Regions from separate parts of the Scandinavium sp. UTDF21-P1B genome, predicted to be linked through region 2. Evidence: predicted binding sites of a transcription regulator. Region 2 holds the regulator's gene; each other region holds the start of a gene.
The links. Region 2 encodes CRP, which controls carbon source genes, mostly activating them, when cyclic AMP is high. Its sites were predicted from a motif close to ATGTGANNNNNNTCACAT; they were not measured.
Positions count from the first base shown of each region.

Region 1: a site for CRP is predicted at 1,186-1,203, ahead of AB1287_RS15110 (YfcZ/YiiS family protein). Genes of this name have one in related genera too.
Region 3: a site for CRP is predicted at 1,051-1,068, ahead of msrB (peptide-methionine (R)-S-oxide reductase MsrB). Genes of this name have one in related genera too.
Region 4: a site for CRP is predicted at 1,056-1,073, ahead of garD (galactarate dehydratase). Genes of this name have one in related genera too.

Region 1 covers NZ_JBFLVD010000017.1:189,639-192,761, reverse strand. Annotated here, with positions in the region: gene fadL (long-chain fatty acid transporter FadL) at 1-935, opposite strand, end outside; gene AB1287_RS15110 (YfcZ/YiiS family protein) at 1,308-1,592, shown strand; gene fadI (acetyl-CoA C-acyltransferase FadI) at 1,752-3,062, shown strand; gene fadJ (fatty acid oxidation complex subunit alpha FadJ) at 3,062-3,123, shown strand, end outside.
Region 2 covers NZ_JBFLVD010000018.1:297,261-300,383, reverse strand. Annotated here, with positions in the region: gene AB1287_RS16515 (phosphoribulokinase) at 1-530, shown strand, start outside; gene AB1287_RS16510 (OsmC family protein) at 625-1,029, opposite strand; gene crp (cAMP-activated global transcriptional regulator CRP) at 1,336-1,968, shown strand; gene AB1287_RS16500 (YccS/YhfK family putative transporter) at 2,028-3,123, shown strand, end outside.
Region 3 covers NZ_JBFLVD010000015.1:382,286-385,408, reverse strand. Annotated here, with positions in the region: gene gapA (glyceraldehyde-3-phosphate dehydrogenase) at 1-845, opposite strand, end outside; gene msrB (peptide-methionine (R)-S-oxide reductase MsrB) at 1,184-1,597, shown strand; gene AB1287_RS14095 (YeaC family protein) at 1,640-1,918, shown strand; gene AB1287_RS14090 (glycoside hydrolase family 18 protein) at 2,023-3,123, opposite strand, start outside.
Region 4 covers NZ_JBFLVD010000014.1:125,259-128,381, reverse strand. Annotated here, with positions in the region: gene garR (2-hydroxy-3-oxopropionate reductase) at 1-5, opposite strand, end outside; gene garL (2-dehydro-3-deoxyglucarate aldolase) at 35-805, opposite strand; gene garD (galactarate dehydratase) at 1,158-2,729, shown strand; gene AB1287_RS11380 (DeoR family transcriptional regulator) at 2,799-3,123, opposite strand, start outside.

The DNA.
Region 1 (3,123 bases), on a different contig from region 2:
TGGATAGCCCACTGCGGTGCCACTTTGTTATAACCGGACAGCTCCCACATTTCCGGCAGGTTCAGGGTCAGAGAACCATCGACGGTACGACCGTCGGTGCCCGCTGGCAGGCCGAAGTTGCCGAGGATCTGGTTATAGGCAGACGGCAGGTCGCTCTTGTATTCACCTTTGTCGAAGTCCACTTTGACTTCAGAACGGTAGGTGAAGCCGTAACGGTTATTTTTGTCCAGTTCATACAGGATACCGGCGTTCCAGCCGAAGCCCCAGTCGTCACCCTTCAGGCGAGCAATCTGAGTATCCGCTGGGATCTGCGCGACAGCACCAGCCAACTGCGGGTTAGAGTTCAGCGCACCAGAACCAGCAACAATCTGGCCCAGGTCACCTGCATAACGCTCAATTTTCGCCTTAGCATATACAGCATCAAAGCCGAGGCCGAAGCTCCATGCGCTGTTGAGGCGATATGCCGCACTCAGGTTCAGGTTCGCGGTGGTCAGATCGGTTTTACCGCCCACGCTTCCCGCCGCGTAGTCGCTGTTGTATTCAGTTGCCAGGCCATAGTTAGAGGTGACGGATGCACCGAAACCAAATTGATCGTTAACAGGCATGACAAAGTGTAAGTTAGGTACCCAGGCAGATGGCGCGATGTTATCGGCGCTGGTGCTCTTGCCTGTCGGGGATTTACCGGTGATGTTGACATCCGGATCAATGTACACGCCACCGATAGACATCTGTGGGCGGTCATACATCATGATCAGCGCCGGGTTACGGCTGGCGTTGCCTGGATCGTCGGCGATAGCGCCTTCACCAGAATACGCACGCCCTAAGCCGGAGGCTGAGAATTCATTTAACTGGAAGCCTGCGGACCAGGCCTGGGAGGAAACAAGTGCCACTGCAACTGCGAGAGCAGATTTTGTAAAGCGGGTTTTTTGGCTCATGACCATAACCTCAATTGAGTTATTTTTATGCAAAATTTGTTACATGCCGTAACAGAAGCGCGAAGTGTAGGGTCTGTGTTACGTCAGAGAAATCAGACCAGTGCCGAGAGTATAGGTCTGACCAGACGGAATGTTGCAAGTTTGTTTATAAGTTTTTTCATGTGTGATCTAAGAAACATGATCCATCTGGCAAAATTGCCGCCAGAAAGGTTCACCTGAGAAGGGGATTTTTGTTTTAGATCATTTTTAATTGTGATTTAGGTCACTTAAGGCCGCGGAAAGTAATATCGACTGGAGACGCCAGGGGCTGGGGCGTAAAATAAAAGCATTGTTTATCTGGCACCCTGAGTGCGAATACAGAGGAAATCTACGATGAGTAAATGCAGTGCTGATGAAACCCCGGTTTGCTGCTGTATGGATGTTGGTACCATCATGGACAACACCGACTGCACCGCTTCTTACAGCCGCGTTTTCGCTAACCGTGCTGAAGCCGAAGAAACTCTGGCGGCGCTTAGCGAAAGAGCACGCGGTGTGGAATCCGATCCATGCAAAATCACTTCTACTTTTAAAGAAGTTGAAGATGGCGTGCAGCTGGATATCGATTTCGTGTTCTGCTGCGAAGCGGAAACCCTGATTTTCCAGCTCGGTCTGCGTTAATCCCTTCTTTAAAACGGCCCTGTTGAACAGGGCCGTTTTCTTTTTTATCTCAATGTGTTTTGGCTCTCACTTTTTGGCTTCCCCCATTGGCTGGATGTAAAAAATTAGTTAAGACTGTTATCAGGTCAGACCACTTTTTTACATTATCAGGGGAAGGTTATGAGTCAGGCATTATCGCTTGTCACCCGTCAGGGCGATCGCATTGCCATTGTCAGCGGGCTACGCACGCCTTTTGCACGCCAGGCGACGGCATTCCACGGCATTCCGGCGGTCGATCTCGGTAAAATGGTTGTGGGTGAACTGTTGGCTCGCAGCGAAATTCCCCCCGAAGTTATCGAACAGCTGGTTTTCGGCCAGGTGGTGCAGATGCCTGAAGCGCCCAACATTGCCCGCGAAATCGTGCTCGGCACCGGCATGAGCGTTCATACCGACGCCTATAGCGTAAGTCGTGCCTGCGCCACCAGTTTCCAGGCTGTCGCCAACGTGGCGGAAAGTTTGATGGCTGGCACCATTCGCGCCGGGATCGCCGGCGGGGCAGACTCTTCTTCTGTATTGCCGATAGGCGTCAGCAAAACGCTGGCCCGCACGCTTGTTGATGCCAACAAGGCGCGTACGCTCGGGCAAAAACTTAAACTCTTCTCCCGCCTGCGGCTGAAAGACCTGGCTCCGGTACCGCCAGCCGTTGCCGAGTATTCCACCGGGCTGCGCATGGGCGATACCGCCGAGCAAATGGCGAAAACCTGGGGGATCACCCGCGAGCAGCAGGATGCGCTGGCGCATCGATCGCATATGTATGCCGCCAAAGCCTGGGAAGAGGGCAAGCTCGCGGATGAAGTCATGACGGCCTACGCGCCGCCGTTTCGCGAGCCGCTGGAAAAAGATAACAACATTCGTGGCAACTCCACGATTGCGGACTACGCCAAACTGCGCCCGGCATTTGACCGCAAGCACGGCACGGTAACCGCTGCTAACAGCACGCCGCTCACCGATGGTGCTGCCGCCGTGATTCTGATGACGGAGTCCCGCGCTAAAGAGCTTGGCCTCAAGCCTCTGGGCTATTTGCGCAGTTACGCGTTTACCGCGATTGACGTCTGGCAGGACATGCTGCTGGGCCCGGCGTGGTCGACGCCGCTTGCGCTCGAGCGAGCAGGGCTGACGATGGCGGATTTAACCCTCTTTGATATGCATGAAGCCTTTGCCGCACAAACCCTGGCGAACGTCCAGCTCATGGCGAGCGAACGTTTTGCCCGCGACGTGCTGGGCCGTAGCCATGCGACGGGCGAGATCGACGACAGCAAATTTAACGTGCTTGGCGGCTCGATTGCCTACGGGCATCCTTTTGCCGCTACGGGCGCGCGCATGATCACCCAAACGCTGAACGAGCTCCGCCGTCGCGGCGGTGGCTTTGGCCTTGTCACCGCCTGTGCGGCCGGTGGACTTGGTGCGGCGATGGTTCTGGAGGCCGAATAATGGAAACGACATCCGCATTTACCCTGACCGAACGCCTCGATAACGTCGCAGTTATCACTAT
Region 2 (3,123 bases):
CCTTTACGCCGTGGCAGCCGCTTCCAGAACCCACCGACGTGCTGTTTTATGAAGGGCTGCACGGCGGCGTGGTGACGCCTCAACATGATGTGGCGAAACACGTCGATTTGCTGGTCGGCGTCGTGCCTATTGTGAACCTCGAGTGGATCCAGAAACTTACCCGCGATATGAGCGAGCGCGGGCATTCGCGTGAAGCGGTAATGGATTCCGTCGTCCGCTCCATGGAAGACTACATCAACTTCATTACCCCACAGTTTTCCCGCACGCATATCAACTTCCAGCGCGTACCGACAGTAGATACCTCAAACCCGTTTGCCGCCAAAAGCATCCCGTCGCTGGATGAAAGCTTTGTGGTGATCCATTTCCAGAACCTGGGCGACATTGATTTCCCCTGGCTGCTGGCGATGCTGCAGGGCTCATTCATTTCTCACATGAATACATTGGTGGTGCCGGGCGGGAAGATGGGGCTGGCGATGGAGCTGATTATGACGCCGCTGGTCGAGCGGTTAATAGAAGGTCGGGCGATATAAATTGCAAAACCTTCTCTGAAGAGAAGGTTTTTAATGTTTGCTCCCTCTCCCACGGGGAGAGGATCGGGGTGAGGGCATCAGGCCGTAGAGGGCATTACCCTTCCACCACTTCAAACGAGTGGGTGATTTTCGCCGCTTTCTCCAGCATCAGCGCCACAGAGCAGTATTTTTCCGCAGACAGATCCACCGCACGCGATACCGCAGCTTCTTTCAGATCTTTACCGGTCACGATGAAGTGCAGGTTGATGTGGGTAAACAGGCGCGGCGCTTCCTCGCGACGCTCTGAAGTGAGCTTCACTTCACAGTCCGTCACGTCATGACGGCCCTTTTGCAGGATGGAAACAACGTCTATCGCACTGCACCCCCCTGCTGCCATCAGCACCATTTCCATCGGGCTTGGCGCTTTATCCCCGGAGTTGCCGTCCATCAGGATCTGGTGGCCAGAAGCTGACTCACCGAGGAAGGTTAAGCCTTCAACCCATTTCACACGCGCTTGCATAATTGTTAACTCCAGAGTTGCAATTTTCCTGACAGATTACGCGCACATAACAAATCTCGCAACGGAAGGCGACGTGCGTCATGCTGAAGCGAGACACCAGGAGACACGCGGCAAAAGCTATGCTAAAACAGTCGGGATGCTACAGTAATACATTGAAGTAATGCATGTATGCAGAGGACATCAGACAACAGGCTGCAGTCAAATCCGACAGCCGACTTCCCAGGTACAGGGAAGGATATGAATGCAAAGCCAGTGGCAGTGTCGTGTCTGCCGCTGGAGTCAGCTTATAACAGAGGATAACCGCGCATGGTGCTTGGCAAACCGCAAACAGACCCTACCCTTGAATGGTTCTTGTCTCATTGCCATATTCATAAGTACCCCTCCAAGAGCACGCTGATTCACCAGGGTGAAAAAGCAGAAACGCTGTACTACATCGTGAAAGGCTCTGTGGCAGTACTCATCAAGGACGAAGAAGGCAAAGAGATGATTCTCTCTTACCTCAACCAGGGCGATTTCATCGGTGAGCTTGGCCTGTTCGAAGAAGGCCAGGAGCGTAGTGCATGGGTCCGGGCGAAAACCGCCTGTGAAGTGGCTGAAATTTCCTATAAAAAATTCCGTCAGCTTATCCAGGTGAATCCGGATATTCTGATGCGCCTCTCTTCTCAGATGGCACGTCGCCTGCAGGTCACTTCTGAAAAAGTAGGTAACCTTGCCTTCCTCGACGTTACCGGTCGTATCGCGCAGACGCTGTTGAACCTGGCAAAACAGCCCGATGCCATGACCCACCCGGACGGTATGCAAATCAAAATCACCCGTCAGGAAATCGGTCAGATCGTGGGCTGCTCCCGTGAAACCGTTGGCCGTATCCTGAAAATGCTGGAAGATCAGAACCTGATCTCCGCGCACGGCAAAACCATCGTCGTTTACGGCACCCGCTAAGTTCGCTTGACGGCGTATTGCTCCTGCAGTACGCCGTTTTTGTCTCTACTGCTATTGCTATGTGGCGCAGGCTAATTTATCACCCGGAAATTAACTACGCACTGCGGCAAACCCTGGTGTTATGCACCCCTGTGGCTATCGGCCTGGTGCTGGGGTATCTCAAGTACGGTCTGCTGTTCTCCTTAGTCCCGGCCTGCTGCAACATTGCCGGTCTCGACACGCCCCACAAGCGCTTCTTTAAACGCCTGATTGTTGGTGGTTCGCTGTTTGCCGGATGCAGCCTGGCGGTACAGCTGCTGCTGGCACACACCGTGCCGCTGCCCTTAATTCTGACCGTCCTGGCAATGACCCTGGGCGTTACCGCCGAAATCAGTTCGCTGCATGCGCGTCTGCTGCCCGCATCGCTGATCGCCTCGATTTTTACGTTGAGCCTCGCGGGTAACATGCCTGTCTGGCAGCCGCTGCTTATCTACGCGCTGGGCACGCTGTGGTACGGGCTGTTTAACTGGTTCTGGTTCTGGATGTGGCGCGAACAGCCCCTGCGCGAGTCCCTGAGCCTGCTTTACCGCCAGCTGGCCGATTACTGCGAAGCCAAATACAGCCTGCTGACCCAGCACACCGATCCGGAAAAAGCGTTGCCACCGCTGCTGACTCGCCAGCAAAAGGCCGTTGATCTCATTACCCAGTGCTATCAGCAGCTGCATATGCTCGCCGCTAACAAAAACCACGATTATAAACGCCTGCTGCGCGCCTTTCAGATGGGGCTCGATTTACAGGAGCACATCTCCGTCAGCCTGCATCAGCCCGCCGAGGTGCAAAAGCTGGTCGAGCGTAGCCACGCCGAAGCGGTGATCCGCTGGAACGCACAAACCATCGCCGCACGTCTGCGGGTGATGGCCGATGACATTCTGTATCACCGCTTTCCGCTACGCTTTAGCATGGATAAGCAGATCGGCGCGCTGGAAAAGATCGCCCGCCAGCATCCGGATAATCCCGTCGGGCAGTTTTGCGTCTGGCACTTTGGCCGCATTGCGCGGGTACTACGCATGCAAAGACCGCTCTACCCACGCAACCTGATGGCTGATAACGAGCGACGCCTGCCGCTGTTTGCCGCGCTGAAAAGTTATCTGTCACTAAAATCAGCTGCACTGCGCA
Region 3 (3,123 bases), on a different contig from region 2:
GTAGAAACAACGTCGTCTTCGGTGTAACCCAGAACGCCTTTCATTGCGCCTTCAGAAGCCGCTTTGATTGCTTTCTTGATTTCTTCGTAAGACGCTGCTTTTTCCAGACGAACGGTCAGGTCAACAACGGATACGTTTGGAGTTGGAACGCGGAACGCCATACCAGTCAGTTTGCCGTTCAGTTCTGGCAGTACTTTACCTACTGCTTTAGCAGCGCCGGTAGAGGATGGGATGATGTTCTGAGCTGCGCCGCGGCCGCCGCGCCAGTCTTTGTGAGACGGGCCATCAACGGTTTTCTGAGTTGCGGTGGTCGCGTGAACGGTGGTCATCAGACCTTCGATGATGCCGAAGTTGTCGTTGATAACTTTCGCCAGCGGTGCCAGGCAGTTGGTGGTGCAGGATGCGTTGGAAACGATGTCCTGACCTTCGTATTTGTCAAAGTTAGCGCCTTTAACAAACATTGGGGTGTTGTCTTTGGAAGGACCAGTCAGAACAACTTTTTTCGCACCAGCGGTGATGTGTTTACGCGCGGTTTCGTCAGTCAGGAACAGACCCGTTGCTTCAGCAACGACGTCAACGCCTGCTTCATTCCACTTCAGGTTAGCCGGATCACGCTCAGCGGTAACACGGATTTTTTTACCGTTAACGATCAGATGACCGTCTTTCACTTCAACGGTGCCGTTAAAACGACCGTGAGTGGAGTCATATTTCAGCATGTACGCCATGTAGTCAGCGTCCAACAGATCGTTGATTGCAACGATTTCGATGTCAGAACGTTCCTGAGCAGCACGGAAAACAATGCGACCGATACGGCCAAAACCGTTGATACCTACTTTGATAGTCATATATTCCACCAGCTATTTGTTAGTGAATAAAAGGTTGCCTGTAAAATTACAAAAACCTTACGCAGCGTCAAGCGGAATCGTGTCAATCATTGCGACAAATCAATCCTCTGCATAGCCTTTGCACGATTGACCGACTCACTCATCCATTGGGCCAAATTCCACATGGGGGCTGCGCCCGGAATTTTAAAGGCCATAAGAGATAAAAATGTGATTCAGATCACGATTATCTGGCGACCCTTTCGCAACGACTAAGTTTAGAACAAAAGTTCACGCTTCATTGTTAATGTTTTGTTAGAATCGACGCTGAAGTGGTCCTTAATACAGCGAGATGTGAGCCCATGACCAACAAACCTTCCCCGGAGCAGCTGAAAGGCTCGCTCAGCGAAATGCAGTTCTACGTGACGCAGAATCACGGGACCGAACCGCCGTTCACCGGCCGCCTGCTGCACAACAAGCGCGACGGCGTATATCACTGCCTGGTGTGCGATGCCGCGCTGTTTACCGCCGAAAGCAAGTACGACTCTGGCTGCGGCTGGCCGAGCTTTTATGAACCCGTCAGCGACACGGCGATCCGCTACCTGAACGACTCCTCCCACGGCATGCAGCGCACTGAAATCCGCTGTGGAAACTGTGACGCGCATCTTGGTCACGTATTCCCGGATGGCCCGCAGCCTACAGGGGAGCGCTACTGCGTGAATTCGGCTTCGTTGAGCTTCACCGATGAGCAAAACGGCGAGCAAACCAAGGGCTGAAGAAACGATTCAGCAAATTATTCCTGCGCTACGGAGTGAAGGGTGAATATTGAGCAAATGATCGACGGCATGTCAGAGGAAGTGTATTTGCGTCTGGCAACCGCCGTTGAGCTGGGAAAATGGCCGGATGGCATCGCCCTGACGGCGGAACAGAAAGAGAATTGCCTGCAGTTAGTGATGCTGTGGCAGGCGCGCAATAACACCGACGCGCAGCACATGACCATCGACACGCAGGGGCAGATGGTGATGAAGAGCAAGCAGCAGCTGAAAGAGGATTTCGGTATCGCACCGAAGCCGATTGCAACGCTGAAAATGCAGTAAGTTTTGTGATTTGATGCCCGGCGGCGCATTGCTTGCGCGGGCCTACAGATAGCGTTTGCCTGTAGGCCCGATACGGCGAAGCCACCACCGGGCACTCTGCTTTATCAGTGCTTAATCCCTAAAGACGTCGCCAGCTGCCTGGCTAACTGGTTGTGGTCATCCGCACCATATTCCCAGAACATCGCGCCGCCGAGGCCTTTCTCCTTGATGTATTGCGCTTTCAAATCCACCGAGCGTGGGTTTTCGTATGACAGCGCAAACAGCGGTTTCCCTTCAGCCGACTTCAGCGACAGCCACGGTACTTTCGCCTCATCATCCCACTGTTCGGTAAAGCGCTTCTGCGGATCGTGAATCAGCTTGTCGACAATGTCGTTGTACTTCACGTAGGTGTCTTTGCTGAGATCGAAGCCGAGTGATTTAAACAGCGCGATTTCCGCTGGGCCAAAATACGGTTGCGTGACCGGGTTCTTCTGGGCATCCGGCTTGCTCCAGTCGATACCTGGCTCAGTGGCTCGCTTCGGCACCCGGCCATAGAAACCAATACCCAGATTCATCTGCTCAGGCTTCAGCCCGGCCGCCAGATAGTTGTTCACCACGAAATCAGCGCTGTACTTATCCGCCTGCGCCACCGTAGGCCATGTTTGGGAGTCATACAGGTTGGAGTTAAAGTACTGTGTACCGTAGGCCATATCGTAAGTCATCAGGTTGATGTAGTTCAGATACGGCGCAATGGCCTTCACGTCGACCCAGCTTTTCGGACTTTCCGCATTCGCACCGAGTGCGACGGTGACCAGTTTTTCCTTCGGCAGCGCTTCACGTAACGCTTTCAGCAGGGCGGTGAAGTTGTCCTTGTCTTCCGGCTTTTTATCCACCAGCCCCCACGCGCCGTTGACCGGGTACTCCCAGTCGAGATCGATCCCGTCCAGGCCGTAGGTATTGACGATGTCATTTGCTGAACGGATAAAGACTTCGCGACTCTCTTTATCGTCCGCCGCGCCTGAGAACCCATGGGCTCCCCAGCCGCCCACCGACAGCAGCACCTTCAGGTTCGGGTTTTGCTTGCGCAGCTCAGGGATTTTTTTCAGGTCGGCGATCACTTTAGGCGACAGCCAGATCTGATGCAGTTTGCTGACGTCCTTCAGCGCTTCGTTCGTCTCGCCCGTTTCGTTGTTGTAGATGAGACCAAAGGAGTAATTGAGGTGCGT
Region 4 (3,123 bases), on a different contig from region 2:
GTCATCTTCTGTTCCTTCTCAATTACGGTGGTGGTTATTTTTTAAAGGCGTCAGCCAGCTTTTGCGTGGCGGAGCGGAATACGCCGAGATCGCTGCCGACGGCAACGAAGGTTGCTCCCCACTCCAGATAGCGACGGGCGTCGGCCTCAACGGGCGCCAGAATACCGCTCGGTTTACCATGCGCTTTGGCGCGCGCGAAGATGTGCTGAATGCATTTCTGCACCTCAGGATGCGACGCGTTGCCAAGATGGCCGAAGGCCGCGGCCAGATCGCTCGGACCGACAAATATGCCGTCCACGCCGTCAGTAGCCGCGATAGCATCGACGTTGTCCACCCCTGTCTGGCTTTCGATCTGCACCAGAACGGAAATGTTGTTGTTCGACTGAGTGAAATAGTCCGGCACGGTGCCAAACATATTGGCGCGGTGTGATACCGACACGCCGCGGATCCCTTCAGGCGGATAACGCGTGGAGGCTACCGCAAGAATGGCTTCTTCTTGCGTTTCGACAAACGGGATCAGGAAGTTATGGAAGCCGATATCCAGCAGGCGCTTAATAATGACCGGTTCGTTAGTTGGCACCCTCACCACCGGGGCGCTTGAGCTTCCCTTCAGCGCCATCAGCTGTGGAATAAAAGTCGAGATATCGTTGGGGGCATGCTCTCCGTCCAGCACCAGCCAGTCGAAGCCAGCCAGCCCCAGTACTTCAGTGCTGATTGGGTTCGCCAATGCTGACCAGCAGCCAATCTGAATCTGATGTGCCGCCAGCGCAGCCTTGAAGGTGTTCGGAAATAATCCGTTCGTCATGATTTCAGCCTTTGGTTATTTTATTCGTCAGTCAGTGAACCCCACGCCCTTCTTATTTATCTGCCGCCCAATGCGCAGGCTCTGAAATAAAAACCTGTTCAGTATAAGCAGCCCTGAAGAGTCGCGCATTGTGCAGGAAACCAATATCTTTACCCGTTTCTTTCATTGTCCTGTGCATCTGCACACCCTGATACGCGCTGCGCCACAGAACGTGATATTGCTGGCCCGGCTAGGTTTCCGGCGGCTTATTGAGTGATAGCGATCACATTTTCCCGTGCATTCCCCCGGCATATTGGCGGCTCTTCATTTTCTTTATTTCGCTGTCTCTTTTCATACTGGAGAAAACGGAACAATGGCTGATATCGAAATCCGGGATAAGGCACCGCAGGCAATTTATATCAAAGTGCATGCCGCTGATAACGTCGCCATTATTGTTAACGATAATGGGCTAAAGGCAGGAACCTGTTTTGCCGACGGCCTGACGCTGGTGGAGCATATTCCTCAGGGCCATAAGGTCGCGCTGGAGGCTATTCCATGCCACGGCGAAATTGTCCGCTACGGCGAAGTCATTGGCTATGCGGTGCGGGATATCGCACAAGGCAGCTGGATTGATGAATCTACCGTCGCTCTGCCGGAAGCGCCGCCGCTGGCAACCCTGCCATTAGCCACGCGGGTGCCAGAGCCATTGCCTGCCCTGGAAGGCTATACCTTCGAAGGTTATCGCAATGCAGACGGCAGCGTCGGCACTAAAAATCTGCTTGGTATTTCCACCAGCGTCCACTGCGTGGCGGGCGTTGTGGATTTTGTGGTGAAAATTATCGAGCGCGACTTACTGCCTAAATACCCTAACGTCGACGGCGTGGTTGGCCTCAATCACCTCTACGGCTGCGGCGTGGCTATCAATGCGCCCGCCGCCATCGTGCCGATTCGCACCATCCACAATATCGCCCTGAACCCTAATTTCGGTGGCGAAGTGATGGTCGTCGGGCTTGGCTGTGAAAAGCTTCAGCCGGAGCGGCTGCTACAGGGGAGTGAAGATGTACAGGCCATTCCGGTGGACGGCGCCAGCGTTGTGCGTTTGCAGGATGAGCAGCACGTCGGTTTTCGCTCAATGGTCGACGATATTTTGCAGGTCGCCGAACGACATCTGGCTAAGCTCAACCAGCGCCAGCGCGAAACCTGCCCGGCATCTGACCTGGTGGTCGGCATGCAGTGCGGCGGCAGCGATGCCTTCTCCGGCGTCACCGCCAACCCGGCTGTCGGCTACGCCTCAGATCTGTTGGTCCGCTGTGGCGCCACGGTGATGTTCTCGGAGGTGACTGAAGTGCGCGACGCGATTCACCTGCTCACGCCGCGCGCCATTAACGAAGAGGTCGGCAAACGCCTGCTGGAGGAGATGGCCTGGTACGATAACTATCTCGATATGGGCAAAACGGACCGCAGCGCCAACCCTTCGCCCGGCAATAAAAAAGGCGGGCTGGCGAACGTGGTAGAAAAAGCATTGGGATCGATTGCCAAATCCGGGCAAAGCGCGATTGTCGAAGTGCTCTCTCCGGGGCAGCGCCCGACGAAGCGTGGCCTGATATACGCCGCCACGCCCGCCAGCGACTTCGTCTGCGGCACGCAGCAGGTCGCCTCCGGGATAACGGTTCAGGTGTTTACCACCGGGCGAGGCACGCCTTACGGCCTGATGGCGGTGCCAGTCATCAAGATGGCAACGCGCACGGCGCTCGCCAACCGCTGGTATGACCTTATGGACATCAATGCAGGCACGATAGCCACCGGGGAAGAAACTATTGAGGATGTCGGCTGGAGGCTGTTCCACTTTATTCTGGATGTAGCGAGCGGGCGCAAAAAGACGTTTTCCGACCAGTGGGGGCTGCACAATCAGCTGGCGGTGTTTAACCCGGCGCCGGTGACCTGATTGTCTTGCAGGCTTCCAGGCCGGGTATGCGCCAGCGCTACCCGGCTCTTCCTTTTCCAAATCCCGCAATTACGCCTTCACCTGCAACACCTCAATCCCCACACGCTGCAGCTCTTTCAGGCTTTCTGCCGGAATACCTTCGTCGGTGATGATCATGTCGATACGCGGGGTATCGATAATTTTATGCAGGCTGGAGCGATTGAACTTACTGGAGTCGGTCACCACGATGATGCGCTCGGCCACCTCGCACATCCGGCGGTTGAGACGAGCTTCATCTTCATTATGCGTGCTGACGCCGCGATCGGTGTCGATGGCATCCACCCCGAGAAACAGCATGTCGAAGTGGTAGTTCTGCAACGACTGTTCGGCCTGGTCGCCATAGAACGACTGCGAC